Regions from separate parts of the Listeria sp. ILCC792 genome, predicted to be linked through region 2. Evidence: a T-box and tRNA genes for the amino acid it is inferred to sense, from the RefSeq annotation. Region 2 holds a T-box; the other holds one or more tRNA genes.
The links. The T-box of region 2 lies ahead of serS (serine--tRNA ligase). A T-box ahead of a tRNA ligase gene usually reads a tRNA of that ligase, here a tRNA-Ser.

Region 1 (15,322 bases), on a different contig from region 2:
CGTCCGTTTGAATCGTATTCCATGAACCCGCAATATTTTGCTCCAATTTAAATGTTGCACCCACTAAAGGCTCACCTGAGGCGTTCTCCTTTTGAAGAATAACTTTATTTGGATTGTTGACAATTTCAATTGGCGCGGTACCTGACGTTGTTTCCGCATCAATGGTTACAACTTTTCCATTTGCAAGTTCATCGCTAATTGTATAGCCGACAGGTGCTTCAATTTCTTGTAGAATGTAGTCGCCATATGGAAGGTTACCGAAAGCTAACTCGCCATTCGCATCTACTGTTCCTTCTCTAAGGATAATCATTTTATCTTTAGTCCAAAGCCTGAATTTCGCTCCTGTCAGTTGATCTCCCTCACCGTTAACTTTTTGGAAACGAATGCCACCTGTCTCGCCAACAGCAGTCCCCGAGCCATTTATTACCACAACATCAACCGTATCATCTGCACCGTCGTTAATCGTCACATCATTATTCCCGTTCACCGTGACGTCATTTGTCAGTTTTTGTTCTGGCGCATTGCTTATGAATACAAATGAGCGATATTCAATAATGTATGGTGATTTAATTTGGTGTAGAAACTCAATCTTCAATTCCTGCTCCCCAGTTGCTGAGTCCGTTGTTAAAGAAACCGAGTAATCCGTTCCTTCTACTAGAGGTAAGTACGGATTTTTAACAATCGTACCATCAGGTTTCACAATCGTTCGGTACACAACAATCGAATTCTTGTCTATCGCTTGGTTCTTCGACGGGTGGTCTGTCACCACAACATCATTTAACGTCGAACCACTCGGATTCACAGTAATGGACCAATGCGCGAAACCATTTTCGTCCTGATAACCAGTTTTATTTACAAAATCTCCACCATTTTGGATAGAAACCTCAGCAGTTAAGTGATGCGGCGCGGCATCGCCATTTGTGAATGTAGCGTCATTATCATAAGTGGGCTCAATTACTTCACCATTTAATGATGTTTTAAATTCGACAATGTACGCTGCAGATTCCTCATTTGGAAATCGAACCGTAAGCGTTTGATTATTAACTTCAGAAGGTTCAATAATGGTGAAATCACCGTAGTTATCGACTTCATCTCCTTTTTCAACACTGCCATCTGGATTTACCGTATAATGATAAATTTTAACGGAGTCTGGCACAAATTGCTGATTTCCTAAAATTGGGTCCACGAGTACAGCATCTTTTAGTTCTTTCGAGTCATAATTAATGCCGATTGACCAAGTAATTCGAGAAGTCGTCGCATTGTAGCTCCCGTTTTTAAATCCATCATATTTCGCAGAATCATTCGGGTCAAACGTCGCTCCGTCACTGCTCGAATGCGTATCATCAGATTCATCTGTCCAAGAAGTAGTGGCATTGTTAGGGAAAATCCGATTTGGGTCATCCACCCCGTCGACACTCGTATTAAATGTTGTTTTGTAGGTGATACGGAAGTCATGATCAGTTCCAGCCGCATACGTATTTAAAAACTGGACAGTAAATTGAAGATTGGGTTCGTCATATACTAAGGAATAATCCTGATTTTCAACAAGTGTGGCACCTGTTACCATATCTGTCATGACGAATGTTTCAGGTAGCAAAGTCAAACCCGGACTGAGGTCATCAGTCATTTGCCAATTTTTCATCATATAATGATTTTTATTAATGTCGATTTGCCACGAAACCTCTTTTGCATCATAATCGACTGTCCCAAGCGTCTTAATGACGTTTTGTTGCACAATACCACCAGACGAGTTACTTGTATCTCCTGTATCCGTATTAATTGAATTATTAATCGTTACATTGTCATCAATAATCCCCGTTAATTGTGTCTGATACTTCATTTTTACTGCATAATCAATATCATGTAAAAAGACAATATCAAAGCCATTGCTTGTATTTTCGATTCTATAGTCGACGCCCTCGATTAGTTGCCTACCCTGAACTTCCGATCCATCTGGATTAAATGTGATTACATAAAGTTCTACAGAACCATCTACAAGTTTCATGCGACTATCTCCAAACTCATCGTGAAGTGTCGCATCTTCTTGCGCAATTGTCTTTTCACCGTAATTATATTTGACAGTCCATTCTGATGTTTGCGTATCTGGGTTATAGTTGCTCGCTTGTTTAGTCAAAAGAACACCGTATGAGCTCGCAACAGACGCTTTAGCTGGGAGTTCTGTCCCATCTGCATCTAGAATAGCCGTATTTTCAAATGTCTTATTCCCACCATTTTCAGGTTTCGCATCCTCATCAATTTTTGTTGTATATTCTAAGCGGTAAGCATCACTAATTGGCGTTGTAAACGTTACGTTACCCGCAGCATCTACTGTATATCCCGAAGTCACAAGCTCTGCACTCCCCGGATATATTTCCCCGTATAAATCTACTTCTACTTTATAGACTTTTACAGATTGATACGTTGTGCCCGGTGGAAAATTCTCATTCACAACAGCTTGATCAATCGTATCAAGCGCTTTATTAATATCCACTTGCCAATAAATAAAATCTGGATTTAGTTCTTTATCAAAGTGACCACTTTTTTCAATGGTACTGTCTACAGCTGGTTTAACATTGATATCAACAGGTGGAATGTTATCTTCAAAAGGTATCTTAATCGTGATTTCTCCCGGACCATCAATATCTGCTGGGTTCAGCTGTGTGTCGAATTCCAAAGTCCCATGGACGTTGGAATTTTCATGAACTGCATCTGTAAAAACAAACTTTATCGTATTATCCGTACTCACTTCGACATCGGCATACGGATCAAGCGGTATAGTTTGATTTTGCGATACTTTTACTGTATCAGGTAATTGAAACGTATAATAATCCCCTGCATTAATTTCTGCCCCAACATCATTCGGTATCGCCCACGTGAATTTAAAATGAACATAATCGTTCACGGTTGGTTCAGCAATAGGATTTCCATCTGCATCAAAATAGGTTAATTCCATTCCTGTCAGTATGGTTGAATCTGCCTCTGAATAGCCTAAACTCGCAAAAATGTCTTTTACATCTTGTGGTTCATCTGCAGCAACTGCTCTTTGCTCAGGCTTTTCCCCCGAAGTGCTCGTTTGTCCATTTTCTGGCAACGTTTTAGAGTCGTCCGTTACGCTCGGCGTTTCCAGTTCACTTTCAATTTCGTTTGATTTAGCAGGTTCTTGATAAAGGGTGACTTCCTTGCTTAAATGATTCAAACTTGAAGAAAAATCGATGCGGTCTTTGTCAGTCGTGGTGCCATTTCCAAGGTAAGTTGCTGCAACATCAAATGTAATATCTGCTTCAAATTCAGCCGGTATATCAAAAAGCAATTGATTATCTTTAATTTCATAAGTTCCAACAGCTTGATTATTTGAATCTAAAATCGTTCCTTTATTTACTTCTTGTAACGAAAATTTTTCAGAAACGGAAATTGTTTCCCCTTTTAATTGTGTATCACTATTTTTAGCATGTGCTGTTACTTTAAATGTAAAATAATTATTTTGATCTGTAGCTCCTGCTGTCTGATTTAAGCTAACTAAATTGACACCCTCTTCTTTTGAATCAGCATTTACGATATACGGCAAAAACATTTGCGTGATAAGTAAAAAACTGAACAACAAATAGAATGCTTTTTTCAAACGAATCCCCCCCTGAATACGCTTCTTAAACATAAAATCTATTTGGATATTCCCCCGACTTTAAATAGTCAAACAAAAATCCGCTCATAACGAACGGATTTTAAAAAACTAACCTTTACTTGTCTTTCTTTCTAACTTTAGGTACTAGAAAACCAACAAGCCAGCCTAAAATTGCAGAAATAGCGATGACCATGAAAATTGGAATCGTCATTTTGCCGAATAATAAGTTGATTGTTACACTTTCTCTGTTTAGAATCATAAATAAAACTACAAGTGCAATGATAATACATATAACAATTAGCCTTATCGATATTTTTTTGGAATCGTCTTCCATGATGCTGCCCCCTTTTTTAATTTATTCTCCCCTTCTTTTCCCGTTTCTCTATGCAAGAAACGTTCTTTTTTTCAAATTAGCTTTTTTAAGGTGTTGTGTGCACGTAAATTTTAGGTTGGAAGTCTTCACCAGTTTGTGAATGCGTTCGCTGTCTGGATTTGCGATTGTTTAGTAGTAACCGCAAGCCATTTAAAATGACTAAAATCGTACTTCCTTCATGCCCGATGACGCCAAAAGGCAAGTTGATCGACTGGAATACGTTTAAAATGACAAGCGAAATAATAACTGCAATTGAAAAAAAAATATTTTGTTTCACGATGCGGGAAAGCCGCACGGAAAGCTTTCTGGCATAAGCCAGTTTTTCTAAATCATTTTTCATTAAAACAATATCTGCGGCTTCCATCGCAATATCGGTGCCCTCTCCCATCGCAACACCGACTGTCGCATGCGCAAGTGCGGGCGCGTCATTGATGCCATCGCCGACCATACAAACGCTGCCGTAAGTAGCTTTTAAATCGTTCATCACAGCCACTTTATTTTCCGGCAAACAACCTGCAATAACATAATCAATGCCAATTTCTCTTCCAATAGCAAGGCCGGTTTCCTCATTATCTCCTGTCACCATCACCGTTTGTATGCCATCGCTTTTTAGTGCTGAAATCGCCCGGACGGCTTCTCTGCGGGCCTCGTCTCGTAATGCGAGCACCGCAACCACTAAATTGTCTTTTGCCACATAAACGATTGTTTTCCCTTCTTTGGCTAAATTTTCGGCGTATTCATCTACATACTTGGCCGTGTTTTCTGCGCCTATAAAACGGGCTTTGCCGACTTTCCAGTTGTGACCTGCGTAAGCAGCCTGAACACCAAATCCGGGGACGTCTTCGGTTACTAAACCTTGCAAGTAGGTGGCGCCGCGGCGTCCTAGTGCATCTGAAATCGCTCTTGCTAGCGGGTGGGTGGAATTTTTCTCGAGCGTATAGACGACATTTAGTAGCTCATCTTGGTCTTCCGTTTCTAAAATAAAATCGGTAAGGCTGGGTGTGCCACGCGTTAAGGTGCCTGTCTTGTCAAAAGCCACTGCACGAACGCGCTTTAAATGCTCAAGGTGAACGCCCCCTTTAAACAAAATCCCATGTCTTGCCCCGTTTGAAATTGCGGCGAGTGTCGCGGGTGTGACGGAGGCGACGAGTGCGCACGGCGAGGCGACGGTTAGGAGAACCATGGCGCGATAAAAGGTTTCATTCCACGTCCAACCGAGTGCGAAATGCGGCAAGAACAACATGATGCCGACTAAAACGAGCACGGCTTTGACATATTTGTCCTCGAAGCGCTCGATGAAAGCCGCTGTTTCAGAGGGCTGATTTTCAGCGTCTTGCACCATTTGAATGATTTGGCTAAACAGCGTTTCCCCTTCCGTTTTGCTGACAGAAACCGTAACGGCGCCAGTCAAATTGACGGTCCCGCCAAATACGTCAGCGCCATTTGATTTTTCTTTCGGCATCGATTCGCCGTTTATCGCGGATTCGTCCACGGTCGTTTCACCGCCACAAATCACGCCATCAATTGGAACGCGCTCACCCGGGCGAACTAAAATGAGATTGCCAATAGCTAGGTCACCGACGGGCACTTCTGTTAACTCTCCTTTTTCCCATTGCAAAAAAGCGGTTTTAGGCTTTAAAGCCATCAATTTTGTAAGCTCGCGCTTGCTTTTGTTTGTCGTATAAGTTTCAAGCGCCCCGCTTAGTGAGAAAATGAAAATCAAGACGGCCCCTTCCAGCCAGTATCCGATAATGGACGCACCTGTTGCGGCAAGGACCATCAGTAGTTCAACGTTCAACTTATGCGTTTTGATGGTATCCAAAATACCCGATTTCGCTTGCTCGAAACCACCGATAATGAAGGCCGTTATAAAAATAATCGCAATGCCCATTTCCGAAATTTTGCCTTCCAGTTGCCAGCCGATTAGTATGAGTATCCCACTCACAGCGGTTGCAATAAAAGCAACATTTTCTCTTATTTTTTGCATGTTTTCCCCATCCTTTCTATTTGAGAATCATTTTCGTTCCCCTAAAAAACACGAAAATCTGCTCCCACTAGCGTGAGAAACAGATTTACATTAAATTTATATTATTTTTTCACCTTTATTATACTAAATTTAGCAAGGTAATTCAATGGAACTGGCAATAAATTCACGAATTTAGCGAAAACTTTTCCATCGCTGTTGCCTGTTGTTCATAAATGGATTTATTTGTCATATCCGCTAACTTTTGAAGCGCAAGCACGGTTTCCTGTTTGAGCTCTTCAGAAATTTCGCCAGTGATTTTAATCGAGGAAAAACCAGTTGCGATGATGACTTGGTAGGATTGATAGATTTCTGTTTTATACGTTTGCTTTATTTCCTCCGAAAGGTTTTCACTTGCAGGAAAAAAGTCCATTTCCCAGTTCTCTTCGATTAACTCTTTCGGGTAAGCATCTAAATCTTCCAGCTCATCCGCTTCAATTAGTTCTTCTAAAAAAGCGAGCGTATCAGCACCTGTATCGTTTCCAAAGGGTGCCTCCTCTTGACTAATGTCGTAATAAATATCGGCTAGGAAAGCTTGTCGAAAATAAGGGTGCGAGGTTTCGCGCGTGACACCTGTTTCGGCATCATCAAAATACCAAGCAACAAGTTCCGTGATGTCTTTCCACCCCTCGATGTTTGGCGGAATTCCATTTGCATAGGCTTGAAAAAGATTGGTAAGTTCTTCAACATCCACCATTTTTCTTTGTAACTGTTTGAACGACTCATCACCGTTCTCAAAACGGATTTCAACCGTATAACTATCTTTTTCCTTCATCGCTTGAATATAGGAGCTCCCCGCTAAACTAGGCGTGGATTCTAGCACCAGCACTCGGCAATAGCCGCTTTCTAAGTCAGCCATCGCCGCATAAATTTTTGCTTCGTTCACTCGCGAATAAAATGTATGTTCATTCCATAATTCAAATTTCATACCATTCCCCTTTAAAAAAAGGCATAGAAAAAATCTTCTACGCCTTTCCAGTTTTCTTTACGGCAACACATTTCCAGCTGCACGGTAAATTTCATACCATTCTTCACGCGTCAACTCAATGTCAGCGCCTTTGCGAATTCCTGCAATACGTTCCGGGTTCATCGTTCCAAGCACCGTTTGAATTTTAGCCGGATGGCGTAATATCCAAGCCACCGCAATTGCTGAGTTCGAAACTTGATATTTCTCCGCCAATTGATTGACTGCTTGATTTAATTCCGGAAATTTCGGGTTATCCAAAAACACACCTTCAAAAAAGCCGTATTGGAACGGCGACCAGGCCTGAATTGTCATATCATTTAAACGGCTGTAATCCAAAATCCCGCTATCGCGCACAACTCCAGCATCAACCGTCATATTCACATTTAGCCCTGCATCAATCATGCCTGTGTGCATAATGCTAAACTGCAGCTGATTCACAAGCAAATCCTGCTCCACAGATTTCTTCAAAAGCTCAATTTGAAGCGGATTCTGATTACTCACACCAAAATGACGCACTTTCCCACTCTTTTCAAGTTCAAAGAAAGCTTCCGCTACTTCTTCTGGTTGAACAAGCGTATCCGGACGATGTAGTAACAGGACATCCAAATACTCCGTACGCAACCGTTTTAAAATCCCCTCAACTGAGTTTATAATATGTTCCTTCGAAAAATCAAAGAAGCCATTTCGAATCCCACATTTCGATTGCAAAATAAGTTTTTCGCGCGGTACAGAAGCCTTTTGAATCGCTTCTGCAAAAATTTCTTCCGATTTCCCACCGCCATAAATATCCGCGTGATCAAAAAAATTCAAGCCATTTTCAAGAGAAGTCTGAATCACTTTCTCTGCTTTTTCAACCGATAAATCAGCCATACGCATACAGCCAATTGCAATGCTAGGCGCAGCAAGTTTGCCACCAAGTTTTAACTGTTCCACTATTTCCACCTCTTTAATTAAGATACTTTCATTTTACCATTTCATGAAAACGATATCATCTTTTAATTAAAAAACTCGCCAAATCCCCTATTTTAAACAAGTGGCTGTTGCTTTTTAAGCTGTTTTATTATACAATAACTTTTGTCGTGGAGAAATACCCAAGTCCGGCTGAAGGGGACAGACTCGAAATCTGTTAGGCGGGTCTAACTCGCGCCGGGGTTCGAATCCCCGTTTCTCCGTTCGCACAAAAAGCCTTGATTTTTCAAGGCTTTTTGTTTTAAATAAAATAAGCAGAATCCTACTCAATTTTATAAAATACACATATATGGGAGAGAAAATCAACTTGGACAAAATTATAAATATCGTTATAAAATTTTATCGTAAACGACGTTATTCCATGGTGTTAACACTAATACTCACTATCTTATATCTTATCATCACTTTTGTTTCAAAAGCATTATTATCTCGAAGTGTTTTTTTAGTTTTCATAGAAATAACTAACTGGACATATTTAATTCTAGTCACGCTATTGATGCTTGGATTAATGCTTGCCCCAACCTATAAAAATTCCTATGAATATTTAAAAAAAGGCATGAATAGAAGAATTGGATTTGAAATTCAAGCCTTCGAAATTGACAGTAACAATTCATATAAAAAAAAGAATACATATCGTAAACTCAAAAAAATCAAAAGTAGTATTTTAAATTTATCTCCTGAAGAAAGACACTTGCTCTTAAGTTATTTTGAAGCAAAAAACAAAGCACCCATCCCTGTTTTCATACCTATTTTAGCTTCATTTCTTCTAGGACTTATTGGAAGTTTTATAACAGCGTACTTTAAATCTCCTTTAGAGATGTTAGGAACACTCTATATTACTTTTTTACTGTTTTCGGGACCAGCAATAAATTGGCTATTAACCAATCAACAGAGAAAACTTACCGAACAATATATCATTAGTTTAATCAAAAATGCGCCTAATAATTGGTAATAGAAAAACTTAGCAGGCACTAAAATGCCTGCTAAGTTTTTAATTCCGAATCATATAATCAAACGCGCCCAGCGCAGCTGTTGCACCTGATCCCATCGAAATGATAATTTGTTTATAAGCACTATCCGTACAATCCCCAGCAGCAAACACGCCTGGCACATTTGTCGCGCCGTGTTTATCTACTATAATTTCGCCCATTTTCGTGCGCTCCACAGTGCCTTCTAGCCATTCTGTGTTTGGTGCCAGACCAATTAAAATGAAGACGCCTTCCACATCAATATGCGTTTCTTCATTTGTTTCGCGGTCCACGTATGTTACGCCATTTACTTTGCTGTCACCCGTAATTTCTTTCGTTTGAACGTTTTTCAGCACCGTTACATTTGGTAAAGAGTATAGGCGTTTTTGTAACACTTGGTCTGCTTTTAATTCTGGCATAAATTCGAGCACCGTCACATGTTTGACGATTCCTGCGAGATCAATCGCGGCTTCAATTCCAGAATTACCGCCGCCCACAACGACAACTTTTTTTCCTTCAAAAAGAGGGCCATCGCAGTGCGGACAATACGCAACACCTTTGTTTTTAAACTCTTGTTCGCCAGGAACGCCGATATTACGCCATCTAGCACCCGTTGAAATAATTGCGGTTTTACTCGTCAATACGGCGCCATTTTCAAGCGTTACTTCCACTTGTTCATTTTTCGAAAGGCTTGCTACGCGAACGGATTTCATCACGTCAACATCATACTCGTTCACATGCTCTTCCACTTGCGCCATCAGCTTCGGACCTTCCGTATATTTCGTTCCAATCACATTTTCGATGCCTAAAGTCTCTAAAACTTGGCCACCAAAAGTTTCAGCTACGATACCCGTTCGAATACCTTTTCTAGCCGCGTAAATCGCCGCGCTAGCGCCAGCCGGCCCGCCACCAATGACGAGGACATCAAACGGTTCTTTTGTTTCAAACTCCGACGCGTCAGCTGCACCAGCAATTTTAGTTACGATTTGTTCGATTGTCATGCGGCCATTTCCAAATGGCTCACCGTTTGCAAAAACTGTCGGAACAGCCATAATGTTTTTCGCTTCGACTTCCGCTTTAAACATACCGCCTTCAACCATCGTATGGCTAATATTTGGGTTTAAAATGCTCATGATGTTGAGTGCCTGAACGACGTCCGGGCAGTTGTGACATGTTAGGCTAACGTAAGATTCGAAGTGGAACGTTCCACTAATTTTTTTGATTTGCCGAATGATTTTCTCGTCCACTTTCGGTGCCCGGCCGCTCACTTGTAATATCGCTAAAACGAATGAAGTGAATTCGTGCCCGAGTGGAATGCCCGCAAAAACAATGCCCATATCTTCATTAACGCGTTCGACGCTAAAGCTAGGCGTTTTCGCAAGGCTCGCTTTTTCCATGTGGATTTTAGGCGACATCTCGGCAATTTCTGTTACAAATTCTGCCAGCTTCTCGGAGTTTTCATCTGCTGCGACACTTAACTTTAAGACAATATCTTGCTCAAGTAATTCCAGATAACCCGCTAGCTGTTCTTTGATTTCTTTTTCTAAAGGCATCTTTAGATTTTCCCTACAAGGTCAAGGCTCGGTTTAAGCGTTTCAGCGCCTTCTTTCCATTTCGCTGGGCAAACTTCGCCTGGATTATTCCGCACGTACTGACCTGCGCGAATTTTATCGATTAAAGTACTAGCGTCGCGACCAATACCATCTGCGTTAATTTCTACAGCTTGAACAACTCCGTCTGGATCAATAATAAATGTTCCGCGATTTGCTAAGCCTTCTTCTTCGTCCAGCACATCGAAAATATTTGAAATAGTGTGTGACGGATCGCCAATCATTATGTACTCGATTTTACCGATGGCATCTGAAGAATCGTGCCATGCTTTATGTGTAAAGTGCGTATCTGTAGAAACAGAATAAACTTCTACATCTAAATCTTGAAGCGTTTTATATTGGTCTTGCAAATCCTCAAGCTCTGTCGGGCAAACAAATGTGAAATCTGCTGGATAAAAGCAAACTACACTCCATTTTCCTTTAAAGTTTTCAGATGATACATCAATAAATTCACCTTGGTGGAATGCTTTCGCCGTAAATTCCTCTATTTCTTTTCCAATTAATGACATGTAAATTCCTCCTAAAAGCTTTAATTCGTGATTGCTCACTTTTAAATTATCATCTGATTTTAGGAAGATGTCAACAGTAAATTATAATATTTATAAACTAAAAATAAATACAAACTGAACATTCAAAGCTCAACATCAGCATGAAAACCTGATACAAAGCCATGTTCAGTTTGTGAAATCTAAAGCTAAATTTGTGATATTTTTTCATTTTATCAATTAGCTCTCTATTTTTCTCTATCCACTCTTGCGTTAGGATGCTTATCTTCTATTAAATTTAACAAGACGCCCTGCTCTAAATAGGCTTTAAGTCCACTTAATACGAGCGTGTAGCCTTCCGTTGCATCAATAATCTCACTCAGTTCATTAAATTCACCATTTTGGATTTTAACGATAGTTTCAGTTTCTGAATACGCCTCAAACTTCCAAATCGTTTCTTTTGCATTCGCATGGCGGACGTGAATACGCTCATTTGGGATAATTTCTAAAACTAAAATTTCATCCGAGACACCATACATTTCCCAGTCCCACGTTACTTTTTGACCAACAACTAACTTACCGGAACTTTTGGTAAACCAAAACTTGGTTGTCACGTCTGGTTCAATAAATGCTTCAAAAACGACCGCTACAGGTTTCTTAATTAGTAAACTCACATTCGTTTGCATAAGCTTCTCCCCCTTTTCTTCTATTGTAGTAAAAACTGTTTGTCCTCACAACTTTAATTCGCGTTCTGCTAGATTTTTATAGAAATCGGCTTCATGCGATACTAAAAGTAAGCTTCCTTTGTACGTTTGAAGTGCCTTCCTAAGCGCTGCTTTCGCAAGTGCATCCAAATGATTGGTCGGCTCATCTAAAATCAAAAAGTTCGTTTCAAGAAGAAGGAGCTCTGTTAGTTTTAGCTTGGACTGTTCGCCGCCGCTCAGTGTAGCAATTGGGCGTTCCACAAACTCGGCACGGATGCCGCTACGCGCTAAAATTTGCCGAACTTCTTTTGTCCCCTTTTCAGGAAACTTGTTTTTAATGTAGGCGAGGGGCGTCATTTCTGGTGCTTGGAAAACGAGGTCTTGCTCAAAGTAACCAATACGCACGTTTTTAGCAAAAACAGCTTTTCCAGAAAGGGCTTGAATTTTGCCAAGGATCGTTTTCAAAAGCGTGGACTTCCCTATGCCGTTGAACCCTGTAATCACAAGCTTTTCGCCGGCATGCACGTAGAAATCAAGCTCGGGCAAAAGCGCTTTTTGATAGCCAACTAAAAGTTTTGATACGACTAGGCTTTCGCCACTAACTACGCCCGTTTTTTCTTTAAAAATAAAGCGAGGTTTTTCGTGGAACGTCGGAGGGGCAATCCGTTCCAGCCGATTCAATTGTTTTTGCCTCCCCCGCGCCAATTTTGAATGAACACCCGCCTTGTTTTTCCGAATATACGCTTCCGTTTCCGAAATTTTCCTTTGCTGTTTCGTATATTCACGCGTATAGGCTTCCTGTAAATGCGCTTTTTGTCCTAAAAATGCTTGATAGTTTCCCGTATACTTTTTAATCGTCCCAAATTCAACATCTAAAATATGCGTCGTCACTGCCTCTAAGAACGCCTGGTCATGCGATACCACAATAAACGCACCTTCCGCAGATTGCAATACGCCTGAAAGCCACTTAATATGGAATTCATCTAAAAAGTTCGTCGGTTCATCTAAAATCAGAACATCTGGCGCTTCGAGTAGTAGCTTCGCCAAAATCACCTTGGCGCGTTGACCGCCGCTTAAACTTTTCACTTGCTGCCCTAAAAACGCATCAATCCCTAGCCCCCGCGTCACTTCCGCAATTTTTCGGTCAATCCCGTAAAAATCCATTTGGAGTAGTGTTTCTTGGATTTTCGCTGCCATTTCAATTGCTTCTGCATCACCAGTCGCGTACAGCTCATTCATTTTTTCTTCTTTATGAAAGAAATCCGCAAAGGCAAGCTTCAAATAAGCTTCGATGTCGTGATCGCCGTCCACTTCCGCATATTGGTCTAAATGCCCAATTTGTAAGCCTTGTTGCCACTTGATGACACCATTATCTGGCAAAAGCTGTCCAAGTAGAATTTGTAAAAGCGTGCTTTTGCCTGCGCCGTTTTGACCTACGACACCAACATGTTCTCCTTTGTAAATACTAAATTCCGCTTCTTTATACAGTAAGCGATCTGGAAAACTTTGCGTTAAATTTCTCACTTCTAAAATACTCATTTCAATCTCCTCTTTCGAACAAAATAAAAAAACAGGAAGCGTTCCGTTCGCCTCCTGTTTCCTATCAAAACAAAAGGCCAAAGACAAGCGCACTTGTCTTTGGCCTTTTAAATAAATTTCAGTCACTGTCGGTAAAAATGCAACACAAATAAACTACCTCAATTTGCGGCTTTTACCGACAAGGAATTTCGAATTTATTAGCCTCTACACAATGCCTTGTCGCATTCAGTTGTGCAGAGGAAATCTTTTCTACTAACGGTACAATTAATCTCAATTTCAACACTTCCTGTTCATTAGCAGAATAAACCATATTTTAATTTCTGTCAAATGCGTTTTAAACAAACCGAAAAAAGGTATAAGAACGTTAATTAGAAAGAAAGGGGAATTTTTATGTGGCTCTATGAAAAATCTGTAGCTGAACGTATTGTTTCTGCCCCTATTGACAGAGTTTGGGAACTATTAGCCAATCGTAGTAATGTATCTTGGCGGACAGATATTATACGTGTAGAAACTGAACCTTCCTCAAATAAAATAACTGAATTTTATCCGAACGGGCAAAAACTGGAATTCCATATCATTGATGAACAACCTACTAAATATCGCGTTTATAAAATTAAACATCGCTTTTTTAGCGGCTACATTTGGGAGGAATATAAGACGGCGAAGGACAACCAAACGCGCGTCATTATTACGGAGAAAATTCGAATGAACAACGACCTACTAGGCGTTATCTCCCGGCTTGCTTTAAACTTAGAACAAGGGCAGGTCAAGTACTTGCATGACATTGAAATGGTTTTAACGCGTTAAAAGTCGCCTGACCTTTCCAACTCGTGTATACTAAAAATAGTTAAACGTTTTTTGGGGGGCTTTATGATGCACATACGACAAATGGGACTGTCTGATGCAGAGGACTTACTTGCGCTCGAACTGCGCAACCGGGAATTTTTCCAAAACTACACAGGGCTAAGAAATGAAGAATTTTATACGCTTGCTGGACAAAAAAGACGCATCATGCAAGCCATGTCAGACCGCGAAAAAGATCAAGCTTATTCGTATCTAATTGAAGATGATCAAACTATCATCGGTCTTATCGCGCTCACTGGTGTACTGCGCCATAGTTTGCAAAGCGCTTGGATTGGTTACTTTTTAGATAAAGAAATGAATGGCCGTGGTTATATGACTGAAGCGGTCAAACAAGTTGTTGAAATCGCCTTTTCTGAGCTAAAATTGCACCGTCTTGAGGCTGGTGTCATGCCGCACAATATTCGGAGCATGCGTGTTTTAGAAAAAGCTGGCTTTGAAAAAGAAGGTATTGCACGGAAAAATGTTAAAATTAACGGAAAATGGGAAGATCATATGACGCTTTCCATTCTTAATCCGGAAGATATTTAAACGAGGCAAATGACAAACGGCCATATTCGCCGTTTGTCATTTGCCTTTCTTTTTCGCCTCGTAATAGCCTAGTTTAAAGAAATCATACCATTCCAAAATTTCCTCTTTCGGGAAGGCTTCCATCGCAAGCATAACTTCCTTCGCAAACTCAAAAATGGCGGAACCATTCGCTGTAACGATTAAGCCATCTCGAACGGCTTGCTTTTCTTCAAAGTGTTTTTCGCCTTTATAAACGGGCACTTCCCGCAACTCCTCTAAATAATTCGCTGTATGTTGCACTTCATTTAGAACGCCATGCGAGCCAATGAAATAAGCCGCATCACAAATCGCACCTAAGACGGCGTTGCGCTTAATTGCATAGTGCACGAGTTCCATAACATCTTCGCTTTCTTTTTTGCGCCATGAATTTCCGCCAATCAAAATGAGTGCCACAAAATCTGTTGGTACTTCATTTAGCGCGTAGTCGGGCAGCACCGTAATTCCGCCAATGGACTTAATAGGTTCTTTTGAAAGGGACACGGTTTCTACTAAATAACGCTTTTCCTCGCCATTTTCTGGTGTTTCATTGATAGCCGCTGCAAGGGAGGCAATTTCCCAATCGGCAAATTCGTCGAGCAACACAAATAGTACTTTTTCCAAGACTACCACTCCTTTTTCTAAAAAAAACAGCCTG
Region 2 (15,322 bases):
ACCTCTTAAGGATGACGCACTTCGTGAAATTTCTCTATATAATAGAACAGGAATGGGGGAAAAATACATGAATAAAAAAACAACTGAAACGACCTATACATGGAACAAATTTTTCAGTCTTCTAGGATCCGTAAAACCAGCGAACTGGATTATCGGTGTTGCCTTAATCACGAGCATCATTACAACCGTCGCCGGCCTTGTAGTGCCACTTTTTACAAAAGATTTAATTGATGGCTTTTCATTATCACAAATAAACGGCAGTTTAATTGCCATCATCGTGGCCGCATTTGTCCTTCAGGCAATCGCAAATGGCTTCTCTGTTTTTTTACTTAATTATATGGGGCAAAAAATGGTAGCCACCATTCGTATTCGTTTATGGAATAAAATCATTCACTTACCAGTTCCATATTATGATAATACCAAAACTGGCGAAACCGTAAGTCGAATGATTAATGATACCGTCTTACTTAAAGAGCTTATCGCAGACCATCTGCCGCAATTTGTTACAGGGATTATTTCGGTTATCGGCGCCGTCACTATTTTACTTTTCATGGATTGGAAAATGACTCTCGTTATTTTAATCGCCGTCCCAGTCACCGCACTAATCGTAGCGCCGCTTGGGCAGCGCATGTTCAAAATTTCCAAAGGCCTTCAAAAGGAAACCGCCGACTTTACGGGTATGATTAGTCAAACGTTGTCAGAAGCACGTCTAGTGAAGGCATCAAACGCGGAAGATTTAGAGCAAAAACGTGGTTCAGAAGGTATCAATCGCTTGTTTGGATTTGGTATTCGCGAGGCAAAAGTTGTGTCTGTCCTCGCTCCGCTCATTTTCTTTGTCGTCATGGGGGTTATCGTAGCAATCATTGGTTATGGCGGTATCCGTGTCACTTCTGGCACACTCTCAACCGGAACGCTTATCGCCTTTCTGCTTTATTTGTTTCAAATTATTGTGCCAGTCACATCGTTTGTCACATTCTTCACGCAACTACAGAAATCTAAAGGAGCCACCGAACGAATTTCACAGATTTTAGACCAAGAGAGTGAAGAACTTCAAAATGGTGTTGAAAAAGATATTTCGGGGGAAAAAGTTCATATTGAAGATGTATCCTTCGCGTATGCGGGCAGTGACACCATTCTTGACGGCATCAGCTTTACTGCGAATCCGGGTGAGGTTGTGGCTTTTGCTGGTCCAAGTGGTGGCGGAAAATCGACTTTGTTCGCCCTTTTAGAACGCTTCTACGAGCCTGCGACCGGGGCGATTTACGTTGGCGACACACCGCTTACAGCGATTTCGACCAAGTCTTGGCGCTCCCAAATTGGCTACGTTTCACAAGAAAGTGCTATGCTATCCGGCACAATCGCCGACAATTTGACCTACGGCTTAGACCGCGAAGTGAGCGAAGACGAATTGTGGGCCGTCACAAAACTTGCCTACGCCGATGAATTTATTCAGAAGTTGCCAGAAAAAATGCAAACTGAAGTGGGCGAACGCGGCATTAAGCTTTCTGGCGGGCAGCGACAACGAATTGCGATTGCACGTGCTTTCCTAAGAAATCCTAAAATTTTAATGCTTGACGAAGCAACGGCCAGCCTAGACAGCCAGTCCGAACAAATTGTGCAGCAAGCACTCGCGAACTTAATGTCTGGCCGAACAACTTTCGTTATCGCGCATCGCCTGTCGACCATCGTGTCAGCAAACCAAATCCTCTTCATTGAAAACGGGCGAATTACAGGACGCGGAACGCACACCGAATTAGTCGAAAGCCACCCGCTCTATGCTTCTTTCGCCGAGCAACAATTGCAATAAAAAAACCACGAAAATTCGTGGTTTTTTTATTTACTTCTCTTCACTATTAAACGCGAATTTGCTTACAATAGCCGCAAGTGCGCCACCGACAATCGGTGCTACGATGAACAGCCAAAGTTGCGAAAGTGCTTCGCCGCCAGCAAATAGTGCCGGGCCAATACTTCTCGCCGGATTCACAGATGTACCCGTTAATGGAATACCTAATAAGTGGATTAAAACGAGTGTTAGACCAATAACTAGACCAGCAAACGGTGCGTTCCCATTTTTTCCTGTTACAATTAAAATAACTAAAACAAAAACGAACGTTAAAATAGTTTCTACTAGAAACGCGCCTGAAGCAGTTAAGTTCCCAAAACCATTCTGCCCTAAGTTAGTAGTGGCCAAGTCTGAAGAAATTAAGAACGTACGCAGTGTTAGCGTCGCCACAATGGCACCTAAAATTTGCGCTACTATGTATACAGCCAAGTCTTTCGCAGACAAACGTTTATTGACAAACATCGCAATGGAAACCGCCGGATTAATATGACACCCGGAAATTGTTCCAATACTATACGCCATCGCCACAATCGATAAACCGAATGCAAGCGCAATGCCTGGAATGCCAATGCCTTCAATCCCGCCGCCTAGAACAGCCGTCCCGGTACCAAACAATACTAAAACAAAAGTTCCAATAAATTCAGCAATTGCTTTTCTCATCTTATTTCCCTCCTTTCAAAATTGAATCAACATGTTTAAAAATACCATAAATCCGCCTAGAAAGATATGGATAAGTTGTGTATTTTTCAAAACAAAAAAAGCAGCCATTTTAAATGGCCGCCGACATGTCAAAAACCTCTAAACTTCACGCAAAATTAGGTTGATGTATTGTTTTCGGGTTGGTCGAGCTCTAATTTTGCACCGTCATCATCCTTTTTGCTACTTGCCAAAATAATTCCTGCACAAATTAAGCCGAGGAACGTTGCCGACATTGCAGAAAACAGAACGTGTCCAACAAAAAAGATATAGACTAATGTAATGACTAGCGCAAACGTATAAATTGATTTCATTTTGCGTTTAAAAGCGCGGAAGATGAAATACAGCATCATAAAAATAAACAACGCCGTTCCGATAAGTCCCATACCGAAAAATAAATCAAAGAAATCCATTTCAACAACGCCTAAACGCCCAAATTTCTCAAAACGATACTGGAATCCTTGTCCACCAAAAAGAGTGAACGCAAAATTGGGATCATTAAAGAATAACTTGGCGGCACCTTCTAAAAATACGTTTCTAGAACTAAACAGCAAGCGAAGCAAATCACCATCATAGACTCTGTAAAAATATTGCATCCGAGTAACGGAACCTGCGACAAGTTCTGTCGCTGATTGAATTCCTCTAAAGAATATCCAGATTACTGCAAACATGGCCGTAAGCCAAACAAAAGCTCGCTGCACATTTGAATGGTAATGTTTTTTGAAAACTACTCTAATTAAAAGGTACGCAACAGTCAGAACCGCGTACACAACGACCGTTTTTGTTGCCAAAAGGAATAAACTCACTACATTTCCAGCAAAAAGTAAGAGTAAAAAGAACACTTTCTTGCCCCATCTTTTTTGTAGCTCTTTAATAAGGACATGCGTCGTTATTGTGAGTGTAATGATAAGCGCAAATGAAATGGAGTTTTGCTCAAAGAAAAAGCCTTTATATCCTGCTCCTGCTGTTGAATAAGTTTGACGCCCGACACCTAAAACATACGGAATCAAAAGTTCTGCTGTGAGCAAAGAGCCTAATGCAAGAAAGATATTTTCAAAATTAATGGTTTTGAAAATTTCTCTCCGCTGATAAACATAATAAGGAATTAGCACCCACAGGAAATATTTAATGTACACCGAAAAGTCTGCGAATATCCACGCGGGACTATTCTTCAAGAAAATACCTTGCAAGCAAAACATTAATAAATTTCCGAGTATAAAGAAAATGGTTAGATAGGTATAATATGTTTTCGGAAGTTTCTCAACAATAATCATTAAAACTAAGAAAGCAAAATATCCAAATCGATAAACCATTCCTATAGGTGTAGAAGTTCCTGATGCTAGAAAGAAACCATTTATCATGTCTATAATTGGGCAGGCTACAGTTAGTATTATAAAAATATATACGTTTAGAGGTCTGTTTTTAATGACAATTACATCCTTACACATCTTTATTTTTTCTATAAATTTTCCCGTTTTTTAGTATATATCAAAACATTTTCAATCACAATATAGGTTTACTCTAAAATGAAGAACCCTTTTTACCCTTTTCGTGAAAATGACCTTACAATTCCCATTGATTTTTGCCACATCATTTTCACAGTGCCACGATACATCACCGAAATGACAATTAATAGAACGACTCCAATAAAGAACGAACTCCATATATCTTTTACAAAAGTCGCATAAAAGGCATAGCCTACTAACAGCGCAATACTTGCATATAATTGAAACAGCTTATAACTTACTTTAAAGTACCTTAATGAGAAATAAGTTCTTAGTGAAAAGAATACGATATAGGATAGGCCTGTAGATATCGCGGCTCCTGTTGCACCTATATATGGCACGAGCAACAAGTTTCCTATAACTCCACATAAACATACTAGAGCCACAATAAGGATATGGAGCTTCGTTTTTTTATAAAAATTAATTCCTACTACGGTTACTTCTGATATCGTGTAGAGCACTGGAACAAATACTAAGAATGGCATAATTTGTGCGGCACCACCATATTCGCTTCCAAGCATAAGAACAATAACGTCTTTAAACATCACGACTAACACTGCGATAATTAACATGGCATAACTAACGACCACTTGCATATCCTTGAAAAACTTAGTATTATTCGGGTTCTCCTTAAATTTCTCATAACTTAAAGGCACCCAAAACGCAGTAAAGTTAAGTTGTAGCGTGTTTAAAATCGTCACAATTTTAAAAGCCGCAGAATACAAACCAATTTCAGTGTAATTCGACCATTGTTTAATCGCAATTCGGTCAATGGATTCAAATAGCATCGTCATTAAGAGCGTCACCATTAGCGGAACGCCGTATTTCAGAATATCAGACGAGTGGCTTTTAATTTTAATACTTCCTTTTTTAAAGAAATTCCAAAACTTGTGCTCCACTCCGATTATAACGATCGAAACAACCGCCATACTAAACATATAAGCATAAATAATAACTTCAAATTGATTCCCTAAGAAAAAGGCGAACATCAAAATCCCAGCAAACTCAAGCGACTTACTCAAAATGAGTTTAAACGAGAACACTTTACCTTTCTGCTGCATTCTAACAACTACGGACGCATACGTATTAATTATCCGTAAAAGTGCATACAAAACAAGTAGCAGTACTAGCCAAAAACTAACGTATGAGAAGATAAAATTCGAAATATCTTTATAAAAAATCAATACGCCGATTGACAATATCGCAAAAGCAAGCATAGAAAGCTTCAAGCAAATTAACAATAAATACTTTCGCTTATCCTCTTCTTCTTCATAAAAAAAGCGGTTAAAACTCTGGTCAGCGCCTAATAATGCCACAGCGCCTAGTATTTCAGCTGCTAGCAAAAACATTGACACCTTACCAAACTGATCCGGTGAAATTAACCGCGTTGCAATCGGTGTACTAATGAATCCAATAATAAGAGCTACCCAGCTCCCAATCGAAATCGATAAAAATTTATTTAAAATGCTGTTACTTTTTTTCATAGCCTAGATGTCCTCTCTGCGGTACCCCTTCAAGCAAAATTAACTTTTTGTCTGCATCGGCGTTAAGAATTACCTAGGCAAACTTCGAGATAAGCAAACAACAAGTTGGACGCAATAATTGATAAGATGTGCACCATCTTCTAACAATTAGCGAACAAAAAATACGCATAAAGTCGATTGAAGAATATATGAATTTATTCCATATACCCTTTCATAATTCTCAAAAACTCCATAAAACTAATGATTTGGTCTTTTTCCATTGAATTCCCCGACTCAAATGCAAATTGACAGTCTTTCTTTAGTTCTTCATCTTTAATTAAATCGATATTTTTATTAAATGATTCTTGGTAGAAATTACTTAAATCTGGGTTGATTTTCGCCCAATAGTCAATAGGGTTCATATGATTCTTGGAATTCAATTTCAAACCTAGCTTGATTTTCACAAGTTTTACAAACGCTGCAGGAATACTCGTCCAAGGAATTGATACACCCTTAACTCTAATTAATTTTCTATTAATTTTTCCTTTTACCTTATCGTAAACGAAATTCGCAGCTTCTGGATAATATTTATTAATCCATTTAATGTAAATGTTATGCCCTGTACGGTATTTAAATGGTAACGTCAAAGTGAACGACATAAATTCAACATCCGTATACGGCGAAATGGCTTCCGTCGTTTTAAGAAATGGTTTTAAGCCCATAAGATTCCCAGTAAAACCGCGATTATACAGTTTAAAAATCTCTTTATCTTTTAAATGGAAGGAATTTTCTTCCGTATATTGAACTTTCTCAATCAAACGCGTCGAGTTCGCACCTGAACCAGGATGGAATTCTTGCTTCCTACCTTTTTCATAATACGTTCCTAAAATAGCACCGCCTAGATGCCCCGTATGAACAATACCAAATTGATCCATGTTTAACGTGTTAGCCATGCTAAGCGTAGGCGTGATACTACAGCTTTGACATCTACCTCCAGAAATCTTCACCGCTTCTTCAAAGTATTTGTACAAATATATCCCATTATCTAGTGACTTAAACAGCCATTCATTTTTCAATTCACTCGCCATTTTCTTTGGAACCGTTTCGTCCATATAATCAGTTTGTGAAAAAGTATAACTTAATGTGTCTGTATAGCCCATATCATGCGCAACCCATGTCGTCATTCTTGAGTCTAAACCACCACTTAAAGCGGCTATATGCTTGTAGCCATATTCCTTATCTTTTTCAAAAGAACGTTTTACAGAATTTCTAAAGAGTTCGTCGATTTTAGCCATTGCTTCTTCTTCTGTAATATCGATTGGCGTATTATCTATTTCAAAATAGCATTTTTTTTCAATTCCATTGGCTGAATATTGTAAATAATGTCCTGGTGTTAATCGGTACATGTCTTCGAAAAGCGTATCATTACATAATGTATAGGAATGCGTAATCATGCTATACGCTGCATTCTTTTTTAGTTTGAAACGTTTGCCTGCATGTTTATGCACCAACTTCACAAGAATGTCTATATCCGTACCAAAATACAAAATATCTGTCTGTTTGTCTAAATAATAAAAGACTTCCTTATTTCCGATATGATTTGTGTATAGATTAAAAGTATGTGATGTTTTGTCTAAAAACACCCCTGAAAAATGTCCGCGAAATTCATTAAAGAATGGCTTAGATGCAGATTGAGCCATCTTTTGCGTTAAGGAAAACATATTCCGATCTTTAATTTCATATTTTTCCATTAAATCAAGTTTATTTAAAATTACCCCGTCGACAATAAAAAACGCTTCCTCATTTTGAGAAAAAGTCTTATCTTGTTCAAATTTTTTAACTGTATTTCTAAAAAAACGACCATATAAATTTGGTGTATTCACTGTATTTTTTTCTTCAATAAGGTTATCGTTTGCCTCAATAATGTCATAAATCTCTATATCTTTTTCTAATGCTGTTTCTTTATTTGAAATAAATCCAAAAAAACCCGGCATATTAAATTGACCTCTTTTCTTTAGCTGTAATTATAAAATTAACCTTGTGTTAAAATATACTACGCCTCTTAATGCTTGTCAACGTGATTAAGCCCTTACACAGCCCTCATAAAATAAACTGTCACATTTTCGCCCCATTTTTAGGCCTATATAGATAAATAAGCTACTAAAGTGTGATTTCAGCTCTTCTCAAGCTACATAAATAGTGCTAAAATGTAGCAGTTAGTTCCTTTGTGATAAAATTAACAACATGCACGAAAAATGACCAATAAATATACACATCTTTTAATATTTACGCGCGATAGATATATGGATTGGTTATGCAACAAAAAGGTTGTAACTCTCTTCTCGTTAGCACTACATTATTTTAGAATCAGCCTAGAAATCACGGAAAGCATTTTTAGTGTTGATAAAACCAGGAGGAAGCCATGGAAAATACCCTAGATGTAAGTCAATTATGGAATATTTTGAAAGAAAACAAGTGGATTATTATTTTTAGTACTTGTGCTAGTTTATTAGTAATGGTTATCTATCTCTATTTTTTTTCTGTACCCATTTATAAAAGTGAATCTGAAGTGCTTATCAATCAAGCGAATTCTGAAAAAAGCACTTCCCAAGCAGAAGATGTGCAAGCCAATCTAAAACTTGTAAATACCTATACTTCCATCATGGAAAGTCCGCGTATTTTATCCCAAGTTTCAAGCTTAATGGATAACAAGTACTCCGTCGATGAACTAAGCCAAATGATTACCGTAACAAGTCCTACTGATTCTCAAGTTATACAAGTCAGCGTAGAAGGCTCTAATCCAAAAGATATTGTTAAAATCGCAAATGAAACTGTTAATATATTTAGTAAGACCATACCAAAAATCATGAACGTCAATAATGTTTATACTTTATCGCCCGCTGTTTATAGCCCTAAAATGGCTCCTATAAAACCACACAAATCTATAATGTTAGCTCTTTCAGTAGCATTTGGATTAATACTTGGCATTATAATTATGTTCATTAGAAATCTGTTTGATAATACAATTAAAACCGCTCAAGACGTGGAACGAAACCTTGGATTAGTTGTTTTAACTTCTATTAATAAGATAGAACCAGAAAACTTAGCAACTACTAGAAAAAATGCGTCTGGTCTTAGAAGTACAAACCTACAAAAAAAGAGTTTGGGACATAAATAAAAAATAAGCATCATTCCAGTAAAGCCCCTTTTTCGAGATGGCATGATTACTGAATGATGCTTTTTTATTTTGACGGAACAAAATCTAATTATTTAGGTGCTTCGATTTTCTCAATTCCACCCATATAGCATTGAAGTGCTTTTGGAATGCGGATTGAGCCGTCTTCCTCTTGATAGTTTTCTAAAATGGCAGCGACTGTGCGACCAATTGCTAGGCCGGATCCATTTAATGTATGCACGAATTCAGGCTTGCCGTTTAGTTCACGGCGGAAACGGATATTGGCGCGGCGTGCTTGGAAAGCTTCGAAATTACTGCAAGAAGAAATTTCGCGGTACGTCCCGTAACTTGGAATCCACACTTCTAAATCGTATTTTTTGGCTGCTGTGAAACCTAGGTCGGCGGTGCACATGCTAAGCACGCGATACGGGAGTTCTAATCGTTTTAAAACTTCTTCTGCGTTGTTCGTTAACTTTTCGAGCGCCTCGTAGGAATCTTCTGGTTTTACGAACTGGACCAATTCGACTTTGTTGAACTGGTGTTGGCGGATTAGTCCGCGTGTATCGCGACCCGCAGAACCTGCTTCTGAGCGGAAGCACGCGCTAAACGCCGTGTATTTGCGCGGTAAGTCTTCTGCTTTTAAAATGTCATCCCGGTGGTAATTTGTCACTGGGACTTCAGCTGTTGGTATCAAGAAATAATCCTCTTTTTCAACAAGAAAAGCATCTTCCTCGAACTTCGGAAGCTGGCCTGTCCCAGTCATACTCGTGCGATTCACCATGTACGGCGGAAGCATCTCTTCGTAGCCATGCTCTTCGGAATGAAGGTCCATCATGAAGTTTAAAAGCGCGCGTTCAAGGCGTGCTCCGAGCTTTTTATAAAATACGAAGCGGCTTCCAGTTACCTTGCCGGCGCCTTCAAAATCTAAAATATCAAGGTTCGTGCCTAAATCCCAGTGCGCTTTTGGTTCAAAGTTGAAGTTTGGAAGTTCGCCCCATTTGCGAATCTCTACATTGTCATCTTCTGTTTCGCCAATCGGAGTTGATTCGTGCGGAATGTTTGGAATTGCCATCAAAATCGCGTTTAATTTTTCATCAATGTCCTTCAGTTCAATATCGAGCGTTTTAATTTTATCGCCAACAATTCGCATTTCCTCAATTTTTGCATCGGCATTTTCTTTGTTGCGTTTTAAAACAGCAATTTGTTCCGAAACGGCATTACGCTCTGATTTAAGGGCTTCGGTTTCGAGTATTAGCGTACGTCTACGCGCGTCTAGTTCGCCAAATTTTTCAAAATCACCGAGGTCTTCACCGCGATGCGCGAGTTTTGCTTTCACTTCTTCAAAGTTGTTTCTTAGTAATTTTACGTCTAACATGATTTTTTCCTCCTTTGATTATATGGTGTTGGGGTGTATGTTTGCTTGGTTGGGCGGGTGGGTAGACTGAGTGCTGAAGTTCTAAGAGCTTTGATGGATTAACACCTCGCCTTGCTCGGTCTTATATTGCGGCTCTAAGTGCTGAAGTTCTAAGAGACTTTTGATGGATTAACACCTCGCTTTGCTCGGTCTTATATTGCGGCTCTAAGTGCTGAAGCACTAAGAGCCGCAACAAAAACCTCCGCCCCTTCCTGTACAAATATACAGAGAAGGGACGGAGGTTGATATCCGCGTTGCCACCCTAGTTGAGATTGTGAAAATCTCCAGCTTCATTTGGATTTAACGGTTCGCACCGGAATGATTTACTAACAAAATGTGTTCCACCATTCACTCCAAGAGGGATTCGCAAATTTTTGTTACAGATTTTCACCAGCCATCTGCTCTCTCACAAACAAAAAATTTGGTACTATTTCTTGTCAACGTTTTCTTTTATCAATTTAGTTGTATTCTAAACCATTCAAGAGATTTTTTCAAGCCTTTAAATTAAATCCAGTACTTCTGGCTCCTCCGTGGGTAGGTCAAACAAGCGAATCTGCTCTGGAATGATTTTCAGTACCGTAAAACCAGGTTGCTTTTTATCCACCCATTCCGAGTTGATTTGTTCCCAAATGTTTTCAACAATCGCTTCATTTTGCTCTACAACAACACGACCATTAAATTCAACGAAAGCCGTCTTTACATGTTCACCTTCATAGCCGATAAGTACTGAAACATGCGGATTTCGCTCCACCTCGTCCAATTTCGGAAGCGTATTTAACGTTGCCGTGTAGAGCGTTAGCCCTTTATGAAAAAAAGTCATGTATCTCACGTGTGGATATTTATCCTTCACTGTAGCCATAACACCGATTTTATGATCATCTAACACATTTAAAATTCGTTCCTCCAGCTCGTTTCGCATTTCTATCCCTCCAAAATGATGCTTTTTCTATTTCATTCCACCACGGCGAAAAGTTCAAACTTAACTTGTATAACCTGCTTGAATTTGCTATAAAAGAAATAGTAGCGAAAAAAAAGGGGGGCGGACAATGTTACTTATCATCGACCATCACGATTCATTTACATATAACCTTTATCAATATTTTTTGGAACTAAACGCAGACATGAACGTCGTCTTTTCGGAGAATTTACCTCTTCTCACCCAGTTAGATGATTATGAGGGCGTCATATTGTCACCAGGCCCCGGGAAACCGACCGATTATCCGGAAACACTGGCTTTTATAGAGCGTTATTTTGATAAAAAACCCATTTTAGGGATTTGCTTGGGGCATCAAATGCTTGGCACATTTTTCGGTGCACGTGTTGTTTCTGCCCCCGAAATTGTTCACGGCAAAACAAGTGCCATGACGCATAATGAATCGCAATTGTTCCGCAATTTGCCTCGCACGTTTGATGTAGCGCGCTATCATTCGCTTGCGGTAACTGGGGTTCTGGCACCGCTAATTGAAACGGCTTGGACACAGGACGGCGTTTTAATGGCGATGGAACATGGGACGCTTCCCATTTATAGCGTGCAATTTCACCCAGAGGCCATTTTATCAGAGCATGGACATCATATTTTGAAAAACTTTTTAGAGGTGGCGTATGGAAAATCAGTTGCGTTTTGATTTTGAAGGGCAGACAATGTGTTTTAGTGAGCCGAAGGAAATTTTAATGGCGTTCACACATGCGGAAGTGGCGGCTGTTTTTCAGCGGGCGGAGAAATGGCGGAAAGACGGCTATTATATTGCGGGTTTTGTGAGCTACGAAGCGGCGCCTGCCTTCAATGAATATTTGCGGACCTTTTGTGCGGATAAAAATTTGCCGCTCGTTTGGTTTGGGGTATTTGATTCGCCGGTTCCAAATTTTGAGGCGCCACCGCGTATTAAACCGACTTTTGCGTTTACCGCAGATATGACTTTTCCTGAATATCAGTCACGCATTGCGCGCATTCGCGCGGAAATTGCGGCCGGAAATACGTATCAAACGAACTTTACGCTACGCTTAAACAGCCCCGTGCTGGCAGGATTTGAGGCGGGCTCAGCCTACAGGCACCTACGCGAACAAAGCGAGGCACGGTACACGGCCATGCTTACGACCGCCGCGCATCAAATTCTCTCTGCTTCACCTGAGCTTTTTTTCAAGGTGGAAAAGGGGAAAGTGACGACGCGGCCGATGAAAGGCACGGTTCGACGGGGGGACACGGCGGAATTGGACGCGGTGAGACGGGATTTTCTGGCGAACGACGAAAAAAATCGGGCGGAAAACGTGATGATTGTCGACTTGCTGCGAAACGACCTTGGCCAAATTGCATGCCCGGGTTCTGTGCGCGTGCCGCGATTATGCGAGCTTGAGCCGTATCCGACGGTGTGGCAAATGACGTCCACGGTGACAGCGGAACTGGCGTCTGAGAAATCGCTTTTTGAGATTTTTGAAGCGCTCTTCCCATGTGGCTCGATTACAGGGGCGCCGAAGAAAAACACGATGGATTTCATTACCGAGCTCGAAACTTCGGCGCGCGGAGTCTACTGCGGCGCAATTGGTTACGTGAAACCAGACGGGGACATGATTTGGAGTGTGCCGATTCGGACGATTCAAATTGATTTACGAGCAAATGTGGCGCGTTACGGGGTTGGTGGCGGCATTGTTTGGGATTCAGACGCGGCGGCGGAGTTTGCAGAAATTGAAGCGAAATCGGCCGTTTTGGCAGATGCTTTTCCGCCGGTGGAATTAATTGAAAGTTTGCGGCTTGAAAATGGGGAGTTAAAACGGCTTCAGGCCCATTTGGATCGTATGGAAAAAAGCGCGCAAATTTGGGCGTTGCCGTTCGAGCGTTCTGCCGCACGTTCATTGTGGCAAACGGCCGCAGCAGAGCATTCAAATGGCGTGTTTAAATTTCGGGCCGAGCTAAAGCGAAACGGCGATTTTGTTTTTGATGTACAGGAAATAAGTTGTACAACACCCGTCTGGACGGCCAAAATTGCATCAGAACCGCTACCGCGAAATTCGTTTTTGGCGCATAAAACGACCCGCCGCGAAATGTACGAGGAGCTGCGTGAACCAGATGTCACGGAAACCTTGCTTTATAACGAAAAAGAGGAGCTTACGGAGTTCATTTCCGGAAACCTTGTTTTGGAAATCGGCGGGAAACTTGTGACACCAGCGCTTTCGTGCGGACTTTTGCCCGGAATTTTTCGGCAGGCTTTGCTTGAAGAGGGGGAAATTTCTGAGCAAGTTTTGACGTTCCGCGATTTACAGCTGGCTTCACGCGTTTTTTTAACAAATAGTGTCCGCGGTTTTGTGGAAATTGAGATGAAAAAAAGCAAGAAGCATCAGAAATGATGCTTCTTGCTTTTTATTGCAACTAAAACTAGCGTAAGGCCAGCTAAAATTATAAATGGCGAATTTGTATCTCCTGTTTTCGGTAAACTTGTCGCTTGTTTTTCAAGCGAGCTTTTAGTAATGGGTTTTTCATTGATTGGCGTGACTTTTACGTTGTTCGCATTTTCATTTGGTGGCGCTGGCTTGCTTTTTTCAGGAGGTAAAAGGATTAAAGGGCTTGCCTTGTCTTTTACTGTGACCGCAATGGTTTTCTCGATTGTACGACCGTCTGGATTTGTCGCCGTGTAAGTGACCGCGTACTTCCCAGCTTGCGTGGTGTCGACATTGCTTGCTTTGACGCGGATATCGCTCGTTATATCACCCGCAACGGAATCGTTTGCTGTAGCGTGTTCAAGCGGATTGAACGCATCACCGACATACAATTCGACGTCGCTCGCATCAATCGTAAAGTCGCGCACAGTGACATACACCGTCTTCTCTATGCTGTCGCCGTCTTTATCTGTCACACTGTATTTAATCGGATATTTTCCCACCGCATGAAGGTTTACCGCACTATCATCGATGACAATCCGGTCCGTGATATCGCTTGCATCGTCAGGATCAGTTGCTCGGACATCTTTCATCGGGTCAAAACTTTCGCCAATATAGACTTCGCTATCGCCCGCCTCAATTACTGGTGCTAGCGAATTCGTCACAATCACATTGAACGTGCCTGTGGTTGTTGAGTTTTGAGAACCGCCATATCCGAAAGCACCGTTCATATTCATTATTCTGACTTGTACTGGGTAAACACCCGGAACGTCCCAATTCACATTATGACTATCTGCATAAAATAACATGCCATCTTGGTGATAAAGGCGGAACTGTGTTAAGTCTCCTTCAAAACGATCATAGGCTTTCGTTACGCCGAGGCGTAGATTTGGTTTTTCGTCACCAATGCGATAGTGAATATCTTGCGTCTCGATTTCAATGGCCTTTTCTACTTTCCTAAGTTGCTTATTTCGGGCGCTATCGTAAATAGACTGAATTCCGCTAACCGTTTGATCACTACCTTCAAAACTATACCAAGCATAGTCGCCTGGGTCAGCCGTTGCTGGGTCTGATGAACGCAGCACGAAACTCATATAATAACGATTTTGCGGATCATTGAAGTGCGTGTAGTACACATCTGTTCGCGAAATTTTATCGAATTCATAATAACCATTTTGATCGGAAACAGTTTGCCCGATTAAATTGTCATTTTTATCATATAAAAAAACGTCAATCCCAGATACAAACGGATTATTTGGTGCTGGCGTACTCCATGAACCTTGAATACCATGTTCGGTCGTTAAACGCTCAAATGTTTGCCCATAAATCTTAGGATTTTTGAAAAACACTGTTGGCATATACGACATATTTGTTGTACGCGTGCGATTATCGTCACGCCCTGTCGCAAAATATTGTCCTTCCGCTTGATGTCCCGTTGTTTGATTAAAATCCGTTTCTGTTAAGCCTTCTTTGGCAATACTTTTAGCGTCAAAGAAAAGCTGAACACGTTGCGTTGTCGTGTCCCATTTTACATCTTGTGTAACCGTATATTTTACCCAGCGATAACGATTCGTTTCACTAGGTGTTCCCGTTTCAAAATTCACACCATCATTTGAATATTCTACATTCACATCTGCGGACGTAATACCCCCAGTTGTCACAATTTCTGGCGCTTTAGTTAACTCGATTTTGTCATTTTTATCCAAGTGAATGGTCTGTCCCCATGATTTAAAGTTTCCACTCATACTCATTTGTGCTTCATAAGTCAGTATATCGTCATCTGTATAAGGAAAGAAGTTAAGTGATTTATTGGTTGCTCGTGTTGTTATTTTTGACTTCACTGTCAATCCTGCTCCG

Region 1: it encodes a tRNA-Ser, which carries the amino acid that the T-box ahead of serS (serine--tRNA ligase) is inferred to sense. The anticodon was not compared.

What each region holds. Positions count from the first base shown of each region.
Region 1 is NZ_FYBO01000002.1:238,167-253,488, forward strand. It holds gene CFS60_RS03775 (LPXTG cell wall anchor domain-containing protein) at 1-3,619, opposite strand, end outside; gene CFS60_RS03780 (lipopolysaccharide assembly protein LapA domain-containing protein) at 3,735-3,953, opposite strand; gene CFS60_RS03785 (heavy metal translocating P-type ATPase) at 4,039-5,979, opposite strand; gene CFS60_RS03790 (hypothetical protein) at 6,143-6,943, opposite strand; gene CFS60_RS03795 (aldo/keto reductase family oxidoreductase) at 7,001-7,915, opposite strand; tRNA gene CFS60_RS03800 (tRNA-Ser) at 8,064-8,154, shown strand; gene CFS60_RS03805 (hypothetical protein) at 8,259-8,903, shown strand; gene ahpF (alkyl hydroperoxide reductase subunit F) at 8,943-10,472, opposite strand; gene ahpC (alkyl hydroperoxide reductase subunit C) at 10,475-11,038, opposite strand; gene CFS60_RS03820 (SRPBCC domain-containing protein) at 11,263-11,700, opposite strand; gene CFS60_RS03825 (ABC-F family ATP-binding cassette domain-containing protein) at 11,746-13,257, opposite strand; gene CFS60_RS03830 (hypothetical protein) at 13,648-14,064, shown strand; gene CFS60_RS03835 (GNAT family N-acetyltransferase) at 14,128-14,649, shown strand; gene CFS60_RS03840 (DJ-1/PfpI family protein) at 14,686-15,288, opposite strand.
Region 2 is NZ_FYBO01000018.1:11,127-26,448, forward strand. It holds gene CFS60_RS13595 (ABC transporter ATP-binding protein) at 68-1,807, shown strand; gene CFS60_RS13600 (MIP family channel protein) at 1,838-2,503, opposite strand; gene CFS60_RS13605 (O-antigen ligase family protein) at 2,659-3,987, opposite strand; gene CFS60_RS13610 (lipopolysaccharide biosynthesis protein) at 4,080-5,528, opposite strand; gene CFS60_RS13615 (asparagine synthase-related protein) at 5,723-7,501, opposite strand; gene CFS60_RS13620 (YveK family protein) at 7,930-8,685, shown strand; gene serS (serine--tRNA ligase) at 8,774-10,057, opposite strand; T-box leader at 10,325-10,546, opposite strand; gene CFS60_RS13630 (pyridoxamine 5'-phosphate oxidase family protein) at 10,596-11,015, opposite strand; gene CFS60_RS13635 (aminodeoxychorismate/anthranilate synthase component II) at 11,143-11,721, shown strand; gene pabB (aminodeoxychorismate synthase component I) at 11,699-13,435, shown strand; gene CFS60_RS13645 (immunoglobulin-like domain-containing protein) at 13,426-15,322, opposite strand, start outside.